Regions from separate parts of the Alteromonas sp. H02 genome, predicted to be linked through region 2. Evidence: predicted binding sites of a transcription regulator. Region 2 holds the regulator's gene; each other region holds the start of a gene.
The links. The regulator FNR, encoded in region 2, switches genes on or off when oxygen is low (the NO sensors DNR and NnrR bind a similar motif). The targets are predictions, from matches to a motif close to TTGATCTAGATCAA.
Positions count from the first base shown of each region.

Region 1: a site for FNR is predicted at 1,678-1,691, ahead of hemN (oxygen-independent coproporphyrinogen III oxidase). Genes of this name have one in related genera too.
Region 3: a site for FNR is predicted at 1,513-1,526, ahead of trhP (prephenate-dependent tRNA uridine(34) hydroxylase TrhP). Genes of this name have one in related genera too.

Region 1 covers NZ_CM185021.1:3,152,616-3,155,898, forward strand. The annotation lists gene AC566Q_RS14580 (TonB-dependent receptor) at 1-1,610, shown strand, start outside; gene hemN (oxygen-independent coproporphyrinogen III oxidase) at 1,774-3,144, shown strand; gene AC566Q_RS14590 (diguanylate cyclase response regulator) at 3,141-3,283, opposite strand, start outside.
Region 2 covers NZ_CM185021.1:2,566,458-2,569,740, forward strand. The annotation lists gene uspE (universal stress protein UspE) at 1-792, opposite strand, end outside; gene fnr (fumarate/nitrate reduction transcriptional regulator Fnr) at 915-1,652, opposite strand; gene AC566Q_RS11930 (sulfite exporter TauE/SafE family protein) at 1,679-2,347, opposite strand; gene ccoS (cbb3-type cytochrome oxidase assembly protein CcoS) at 2,340-2,543, opposite strand; gene AC566Q_RS11940 (heavy metal translocating P-type ATPase) at 2,553-3,283, opposite strand, start outside.
Region 3 covers NZ_CM185021.1:429,234-432,516, forward strand. The annotation lists gene ltrA (group II intron reverse transcriptase/maturase) at 1-97, shown strand, start outside; gene AC566Q_RS01965 (IS110 family RNA-guided transposase) at 208-1,245, shown strand; gene trhP (prephenate-dependent tRNA uridine(34) hydroxylase TrhP) at 1,589-2,923, shown strand; gene rho (transcription termination factor Rho) at 3,123-3,283, shown strand, end outside.

The DNA.
Region 1 (3,283 bases), 590 kb from region 2:
AGGATCGCGGACTGTCAGCAGAGATCGACTGGCAAATCAGCGACACCTTATCGCTGGTGTCTGTTAGTTCACTGAGAAAATTTGATAGCTTTGACTATATCGACTCTGATTTCTCCGATGGAGAGCTATTATCCACTACTAATGACTCGGCCCAACGTGCGGTGACTCAGGAACTCAGGGTTCACTATGCCTCGCCCTCGTTATCTGCCATTGCCGGTGTCTTTTACTTTCATCAGCGCCTTGACCTCGATTTCAATAACATGATTGGCAGTGATTTTCCGGCCTTTTTTGCCACCAGCGCAGCCGAACTGCAGCCTCTTATTGAAGGCATTAATACGCTCAGTACATTGAGCGGTGGCCTGATAGCACCAGTGGCACCCGCCACGCCGGGAGGCACCGACTTCCCGCACAGTGCCGATCAGACGCAAGACAGCTATGCGGTATTTGCCCAGACAGACTGGACGTTTCTGCCTCAATGGAGTCTGACTACAGGGATCCGCTGGACCACCGAGGATAAAACGCTCAACGGCGAATTCAGCGAAATTGGGCCAGGCATTAATGGTTTACCCACTCAGGGGCAAGATATTCCTAACCCCTATGCCGCGGTGCCAGCTTTAACTGATATCGCCACTGCGCTCGCTTCCATGCAGATGCCCGACGCAGACTCACTGGCAGCCATCGCACCGTTTCAAAATCCGGGCTGGGGCTTTTATTTTCTTAATACGGCTTCTATTCTGCCGCGGCCCTCCATGCAGGAATCCTTATCCGATGATAATGTTTCGGGCACGGTTAAAATTAGTTACCAGCCCAATGATGAACGCCTGATTTACCTGTCCTGGGCGAATGGATTTAAGTCTGGTGGCATCAATACCGACCGCATAGCGTCCGGATTTGATCCGGTATTCAAAGCCGAAACGTCCCGGGCCTGGGAATTGGGTGTGAAGCAGGAATTCCCTGACTACGATTTACGCTTTAATCTTGCCCTGCATAAAACGGATATCGACGACTTTCAGGCATCCACTTTTACCGGGACTGGCTTTAATCTGCAAAATGCTGGCAGTATCGGTACCAAAGGCGTTGAATTTGATTTGGTCTGGTTACCCGTTGCCTCTACTCAGATATCGCTAAACTTTGCCCGTACTCTGGCTACCTTCGACGAGTTTGACAATGGCACCTGTTGGGTTGCCTATACCTGGCACACCGGCATTGACGATCCGGGCCGTCAAAACACGGAAGATCCGTATTGTTCACGAGCCGGCGATCGGATTGGTTTTGAACCAGAAACCCGCTATACGCTGGGTCTTGAGCATTACATTGACGTCTTTAGCTTCCCCACCACAGTGCGCGTGGATTATCTGTACACCGGTGATCTCTTCATGGATGACACCAACGATCCCTACAAACATCTCGACAGCTTTGATCTGGTTAACGCCAGCTGGATGTGGGAAATGCCGGCATGGGATAGCCAGTTAATTGTCTGGAGCAAAAACCTGTTTGATACTGAGTACGTGGCTAAAAATGGTTTTGACGTGCCGGTTCAGGCGGGCAAAATTATGGCTTACCCCGGCATGCCGCGCACCTGGGGCATTACACTCAGAACCCACTTTTAATGACTACTATTGGTTACCCGGTGTTCCCCTTTTACCGGGTAACTAAAAGCTTCTTCGCCGCGTTTTATTGAACGAGATCAAATCGTCTTTGCTCAGAGTCTGTATGCTATGGCTTATCAGGAACTATCCGGTTCCCATAACGAAAAACAGATGAATTCAGGCTATGCAAACTATCGATTTTTTTGACCCGGCGCTACTTAATAAATACAACATCAACGGCCCGAGATACACTTCGTACCCTACCGCTCTGGAATTCAATAACGATGTGAGTGATGCCACCCTGCTAACGGCCGCGCAAACCAGTCCTGCGCAGGATTTGTCGTTATACGTGCATATCCCGTTCTGTCATTCACTGTGCTATTACTGTGGTTGCAATAAGGTCGTTACCCGTCACGCCGATAAGGCAGACCGTTATCTGGATTATCTGAGTAAAGAAATTGTTCTGCGCGCAGCCGCTTTCGGCCATTACACAGTACGGCAGTTACACCTTGGCGGCGGCTCACCGAGCTTTCTTTCTCCTGAGCAACATCAGCGTTTAATGCAATTGCTAAGAGACGCCTTCAACTTTGCGGACGATGCGCAGTGCAGTATCGAAATAGATCCCCGCACAGTCGACACCGACTACATCAGCGCCCTTGCCAGCGTGGGCTACCGCCGAATCAGCATTGGTGTACAGGACACCGACTATAACGTTCAACAAGCGATTAACCGGGTTCAGAGTACGTCCCATATAGCCAGTCTGGTAGATCATGCCAGACACGTTGGCTTTGAATCGGTTAACCTCGACCTCATTTATGGTTTGCCACATCAATCCGAGGAAACCTTTAAGACCACCCTGGCGGCAGTAAAAGCGATGGAGCCGGAGCGGGTTTCACTGTTTAGCTACGCACACCTGCCGGAGCGTTTTGCGGCGCAGCGTAAAATTAAAGACGAATGGTTACCTTCTGCTGAGCTTAAACTGGCATTAATGAAACAGGCCATGGCCACCCTGAGTGAGGTAGGTTACGAACTGATTGGCATGGATCATTTTGCTAAAGCCGACGACGAACTTGCCGTCGCTCAACGTCAGGGTGAGCTGCACCGTAACTTTCAGGGCTACACCACCCGGGGGGATCTCGACCTGCTCGGTTTGGGTGTTTCGTCTATCTCAGCCGTTTACAATATGTACGGCCAGAACCCTAAAACCCTAAACGATTATTACGCAGCGCTGGATGCACCTGCGAGCCTTACGACCAAAGGTGTGTTATTGAACCGCGATGACATGCTGCGCAGACAGGTCATTATGCAACTGATGTGCAACCTGAACCTGGCTATTTGCGATATAGAATCAGAGTGGGAGATTGATTTTAACAACTACTTTGCCGATGCCATTGCCGCTTTGGATCCCTTTATTGACGATGGACAGGTATCGGTCACCGCGCAGCATATCCGGGTAGCCCCAAAAGCGCGCTTACTGATCCGCATCATCAGTATGTCTTTCGACGCCTACCTGGCCAGGCAGGTACACCAGCGTCGATATTCACGGGTAATTTAGCCTGCTCCGCCGGGCTTTAAATAACTGCCAACCGGATTAGCAGCCAGTGACGCATGGCACTGGCCCATCAATTCATCCATGTTGTAGCCGCTATTGCCATCACAACTGGCTATGGATGACTTAAAGCGAATATTTAGCG
Region 2 (3,283 bases):
AATAATCACCAGCTCGGCATCCAGCTCTTTGGCGACCTGCGGGATAACTTTTTCCGGTAATCCTTCTTTTACATGGCAATTATCCAGCGGAATGCTGTACTGATTACTGTGTTTTTCCATTTCCTCAAGGTGATGGTTTTTCACCGACGCATTGTAAGATTCGGGATCAAACTCAGGCACCTCAATGGCAATGTTTAGCGGCGTGCCCGGATAGCAGTTGGCCAGATGAACATGACCGCTCAGCAACCTGGCATAATCCAATGCAATATTAGTGAGGCGATCATTCAGCTGGGCATGTTCGCGGTCTTCCGTTCCTACGTTAACTGCCGCTACAATTTTGCCATCCCGGGGCCAGTCGTGCTCTTTAACCAGCAGTACCGGAGCAGGGCACTTGCGAACTAAATGCCAGTCGGTGGGGGTAAAGATTACTGAACGTAAATCATCGTGAGAGCGGGTTGCTTTCACCACAATGTCGGCCTTGCTGGCAAGGGCGTATTTAATAATGGCTTCATAAGGGCGGTTATTCCATTCCACGGCAGCCTCTATAGGCTGGCCGTACTCTGCCAGTTGTCCCTTAAGCCAGGCTGTTCTCTCGTTCACCACCGCCTGACGCATGGCCTCACGCTCTTCACCGGAAAGCATGGTGGTCATTTCGTAAGAGAAATCATAGATGGTCATTAAGGCGGTAATGGATGCGCCGGTTTTTTCGGCCAGTTCAATGGCTCTGGAGATAGCAGGCTGGTTGTCCGTTTCGGGTTCTACTACGGCCAGGATGTTGCTGTACTCAATCATAACGACTCTCCATGGGAAGTATTCATTATGAGTGTACGACGTGAACAGCTGTTTCTCCAGTTTCAGACTTGTCTGGGATCAAGTAATGCTACAAAACCAGAGAAAAACAGCTTTTTAACGGACTAACTAATAGTGGTGGAAGGAATATCCATGCTATGCAGTTTATTATCCATCGCTTCAAAATCGAGGATAGTGATAAGTTTGCCATCAACCTTGATAATGCCTTCCTTCTGGAAGCGAGTTAACAGACGCGAGATGGTTTCTACGGTCAGGCCCAAGTAATTACCAATCTCATTACGGGTCATACTCAGGTTATACTGACGCGGCGAAAAGCCACGGTCTTCAAAGCGTTTGGACAGATGCGCAAGAAAATATATCAGGCGTTCTTCGGCAGTACGCTTGTTAAGCAACATCATCAGATCGTGATCCTGCTTAATTTCGGCACTCATAAAGCTCATGATCTGGTGACGCAATTTAGGGAACTGAACCGCCATTTTATCCAGCGTTTCATAAGGTAACTCACAAACCATAGCGGTTTCGAGCGCCTGGGTGTAGCTCTGGTGAGCATTTTCGCGCAGCGCATCAAAGCCGATAATATCACCGGGAAAATGAAAGCCAATGATTTGCTCTTCGCCGTCTTTACTACTTACAAAAGATTTAAATGAACCAGCACGCACTGCGTAAAGCGAGTTAAATTTATCACCGGCTTTAACCAGTTTATCGTGCTTGTGAAGCGGCTTTTTACGCTCGATGATATCATCCAGCGAATCGAGTTCGGTTTTATTTAACGAAACCGGCAGGCACAAATGGCTGAAACTACAGCTTTGACAATGAATCGAAAATTCTGAGCCTTTTGACATAGATTACGTCTCCGTGTGGGAGTCGTTTAATTATTACCGGTTAGGGTGCGGTAAATCAAGAAAATCGCATATATTATCAGGCAACATGCGACTAATGACTTAGACTTTGGGTGTTGCAGGAGCGTTAACAACCAGCCAGCCCCCAGGCTCACGGCAATCAACGCGGGTAAAGTACCCAGTCCAAAGGCAGCCATTGTTGCAGCGCCATACAAGCCATCACCACTGACTAGTGCCCAGGTAAGGGTTGAATAAACCAGTCCACAGGGTAACCAGCCCCAGATAAAACCATAAGGAAACGCCGATAAAGGTGACCTGAACGGTATAAAACGTTTCGACCACGGACGAATGCGTTGCCAAAGCCCGTTCCCCAGTTTTTCCAGGTGAGCAAGACCACGCCACCACTGAGCCAGATATAACCCCATGGCAATCAGCATCACGGCGCTGAGTAACTGAAAAATCATCAGGCCATGGCTTACTGAGGCGCGGGCCACCTGACCAAGTACACCGGTCACGGCGCCGGCAATGGCATAACTGGTTATGCGCCCAAGGTTATAACTGACAATATAGGGCAGGGGGGGCTGACCGCCGGGTACTGCTGCTCGCAAGGCTCCGGCTATCCCTCCGCACATGCCTACGCAATGTAACGAGCCGGCAAGGCCTACGACAAAGGCCGAAATAAAGCTGTAATCACTCATTATCGTTGTTAGCTTTATCCTGGGTTTTGGCTTGTTGGTGACGTTCTTCTTCGGGTAAGTCGTCGTCGAACAGGATGCTGTAGCCCTGGCGCTCAAGATCCTGAAACTGATCGGATTTTACCGCCCAGAAGAAAATCCCCAGCGCCACCGCGACCAGAATAATAGCCAACGGGATCAGCACATAAATTATACTCACAATACCGCCTTACTTTAATAATCGGGTCGAGTTTGAGACCACTATGATACTACTTAATGACATACCGATCACGGCCATCCACGGCAACAGCAGGCCGGAAACTGCAAAAGGTAAAATAAGCAGGTTGTAGCCCAGCGCCCAGAAAATATTCTGGCGGATTTTGCGGCGGGTTTTTGCGGCAATATCCACCAGTGCTGGTACGGTGCTGAGTGACTCGCTCAACAACACAACGTCCGCCGCATTGCGGGCAATATCAGTGGCATTACCCACCGCAACCGAAACATCCGCACTGGCCAGTACCGGCGCATCGTTAATACCATCACCCAGCATCATGACTTTATGTCCCTGAGCCTGCAGTTTTTGCACCGCCTGATATTTTTGTTGTGGAGTTAATTCACCGGTGGCCACTGCCAGGGGCAGCTTAGCGGCCAGCTTATCAACATTCTGCTGGGTATCTCCACTTAATAGCACCAACTGAAAGCTGTCTAACCCAGCGAGGGTTTCAGCCGTATCGCTCTTAAGACTGTCGGTAACTTCATAGGCCGCCAGGCACTCGCCATTGCAAACCAGGTACACATTGGCGCTTACCGGTACAGCAGACGGGTCTGCCTGGGTAAACGTGGCTGAGCCGAGCAGGTATTGTTTACCCTCTACCGAGCCACGAATACCGCCGCCGGCAGTGACTTCAAATTCACTCACCGCAAATGACTCGCTGGCAGAAAATGCCTTACTGATAGGGT
Region 3 (3,283 bases), 2.1 Mb from region 2:
GGGGGCTAGCCACATGAACCAAGCCTTCAGGAAAGGGTGGTTCGATAAAATGGGGCTGGTGTCACTGCTGGATTGTCACCGACAGTTCCAGTGTTAATATGAACCGCCGTGGTACGGAACCGTATGCCCGGTGGTGTGAGATGTATGGACTCCCTTCCCTGAAAGGGGTACGGTCTTAATTGTCAAATTAGCCAAAGGGGTCCATACATGATTAAGAATACAATTATTGCAATTGACCTTGCAAAGCATTCCTTTCAGGTTTGCAAGTTCAACAGTGACGGAAAAATTGATTATAACAAAGCAATGAGTCGTAAAGCATTGATAGCACTTCTGGGAAACCATGTGTCAGCGTTAGTGGCAATGGAAGCCTGTGGTGGCTCGAATTACTGGGCGCGTTTAGCGAGGCGGCATGGTCATCAAGTAAAAATCATTCAGCCTCGCGCAGTAAAAGGGCTGCAATTAAAGCAAAAAACAGATAAAAATGACGCCTACGCTATCGGTATTGCGGCTCAATTACCTCATATAAACTCTTGTGGCATCATGGAGGAAGATGAACAGGGTCTTCAGGCCCTGGAGCGGGTGCGAATGCTGCAGTTGGAGCAAAGGACGGCGTTGGCAAACCAGATACGAGGACTGTTGACGGAATTCGGGATTGTGATAGCAAAGGGGTTAAATCATTTAGTCACTGCGCTGCCTGACATTTTAGAAGATGCAGAAAACGGCTTGCCGATGAATTATCGTCAGGCTTTGGCTGCGCAGTCACAAATGTTACAACTCTATACGACTCAAATAGAAAGTTATGACAGGCTCATAGCAGAACACACGCGGCATAATCCTGTTTGCCAGAAATTAAGTAAACTCGAAGGCGTAGGCCCTTTGATTGCTTTGGGGTTAACCGTTCGATTGGGAAATGCGACAGAGTTCAATACAGGCCGGGATGCATCAGCATGCATAGGTTTGACACCGAAGCAGCATTCGACCGGCGGTAAAGAGCGATTGGGACATATTTCTAAAAACTGTGCAGATAAAAGATTGCGAAGTTTGCTCTATCAGGGAGCAATGTCGGTAGTGAATAAAGCAGTATCCAGAGAGCCTAAGACTGTGAAAGAGCAGTGGCTGAAGGCGTTAGTTGACCGAAGGGGAAAGAAGGTTGCTGCCATCGCGTTAGCAAATAAAACGGTGAGAACCGCTGTTGCTCTAATAAAGAATAATGACGATTACAATCCGATACTGTTAGCAGCCTAAGAGTTAGTAAATCAACAAATTGCGAAAATAAATGGTAAGACCAACCAGCAGAATTCAGCCAGTCCTCTCAAGTGACTAAACACTGTGTGTGAGAATTGAACTGTTGGTGCGTATACATCGAAGGGCAGGAGTAGCTCTCCATTTAAAGCCCGTATATAAGAGCGCATCTACTACTAATTTTTCAAAAGATGTTGATTACTTCAGGGAGTCCATATAAGAGGACGGGAGTTGTAAAACTCCCTCCTACTCGATTGAAATACGCTTTATTTGATCTCGGTTAATACCCTTGCTGCACAGGTTGGTTAAGCTTCAGCGGCTTTTTTAAACCGGTCACTTTAACGTTATGCGAAAACCTGAATTACTGTCACCCGCCGGGTCGATGAAAAACCTGAGATACGCACTGCACTATGGCGCCGATGCGGTGTATGCCGGCCAGCCCCGTTATTCTCTGCGAGTGCGTAATAACGAATTTACCCTGGCCAAATTGCAGGAAGCCCGGGATTACACCAGTGCTCATCATAAGCAGCTGTATATCGTTAATAATATTGCACCACACAACACCAAGTTAAAAACCTTCGTGCAAGACCTGGCGCCGGTGGCTGAGTTACAGCCCGACGCTATGATTATGTCGGACCCGGGCATTATAATGCTCACTCGCGAGCATTTTCCTGACTTACCAATTCACCTCTCAGTACAGGCCAATGCCGTGAACTGGGCGGCCGTAAAGTTCTGGCAGCAACAGGGGATCAAGCGGGTTATCCTGTCGCGGGAACTGGGCTTAAACGAAATCGAAGAAATTCGCCAGCGTTGCCCGGATATCGAGCTTGAAGTGTTTGTGCATGGCGCTTTGTGTATGGCCTACTCGGGACGTTGCCTGTTGTCCGGCTATATCAATAAGCGGGATCCTAATCAGGGTGCCTGCACTAATGCCTGTCGCTGGGAATATAAAGCGGAAGCGGCAGTGGATAATGAAGTAGGCCAGTTTATTCCTGCTCGTGATGCCGTTGAGCCAACTCTGGGTACAGGCACGCCTACTGACCAGGCATTCTTATTAACCGAACCCCAGCGCCCCGATGAACCTATGCCCGCCTTTGAAGATGAGCATGGGACTTACATTATGAACTCCCGCGACTTACGGGCAATTCAGCATGTTCAGCAGCTGGTGGAGATTGGCGTGGATTCGCTGAAAATAGAAGGGCGTACCAAGTCGTTTTACTACTGCGCACGGACCGCTCAGGTTTATCGTAAGGCTATTGATGCGGCGTGGCGAGGCGAAGCATTCGATGCCGACTGGTTCCTGGAACTGGAGCACCTGGCTAACCGCGGTTATACCGATGGGTTTTTGCAACGGCATAACCACCAGGACTATCAACAATATGCCCGCGGTAATTCAGCCAGTGATACCCGTCAGCTGGTGGGAGAGGTAACCCATGGTGACAGCGACTGGTGGTACGTGGAAGTGAAGAACCGCTTCAGCGTTAGCGACAAACTGGAAGTGATGACGCCGGCCGGCAATACCGAGATTGCCCTTGATACCCTGCGCTCCCAGCAGAATGAGACGGTAGTGGTCGCACCGGGCAGTGGTTATAAAGTTAAGATCCCGGCGGTTGAGGGATTCTCACCTGAGATGGCCATGCTGTTACGCTGTATTGAGCAACCACAGTCGGTGCGGGCATAGAGAAAAAAGGGCTGTGAGGGTTTCGCAATCTTTTTTTAACATTTGCGGGATTTAGTCTGGACGATAGTAAAATATGGTGCTACCTTTACTGAGTCTAGGCTTGCCTGACATCCTTACTAGCCCGTCTCCGGGCTCAAGCACTATTCTTATTAATTAACGAATTTCCCTAAAAGACGTTCAAGCACAAAGACCCACCAGTATGAATCTAACGGAACTTAAGAATAAGCCAATCAGCGAATTGGTCGCCCTTGCCGAAGAAATGGGCCTCGAAAATATGGCCCGCGCGAGAAAACAAGACATTATTTTCTCGATTCTAAAATCCCACGCAAAAAGTGGCGAAGACATTTTTGGCGACGGCGT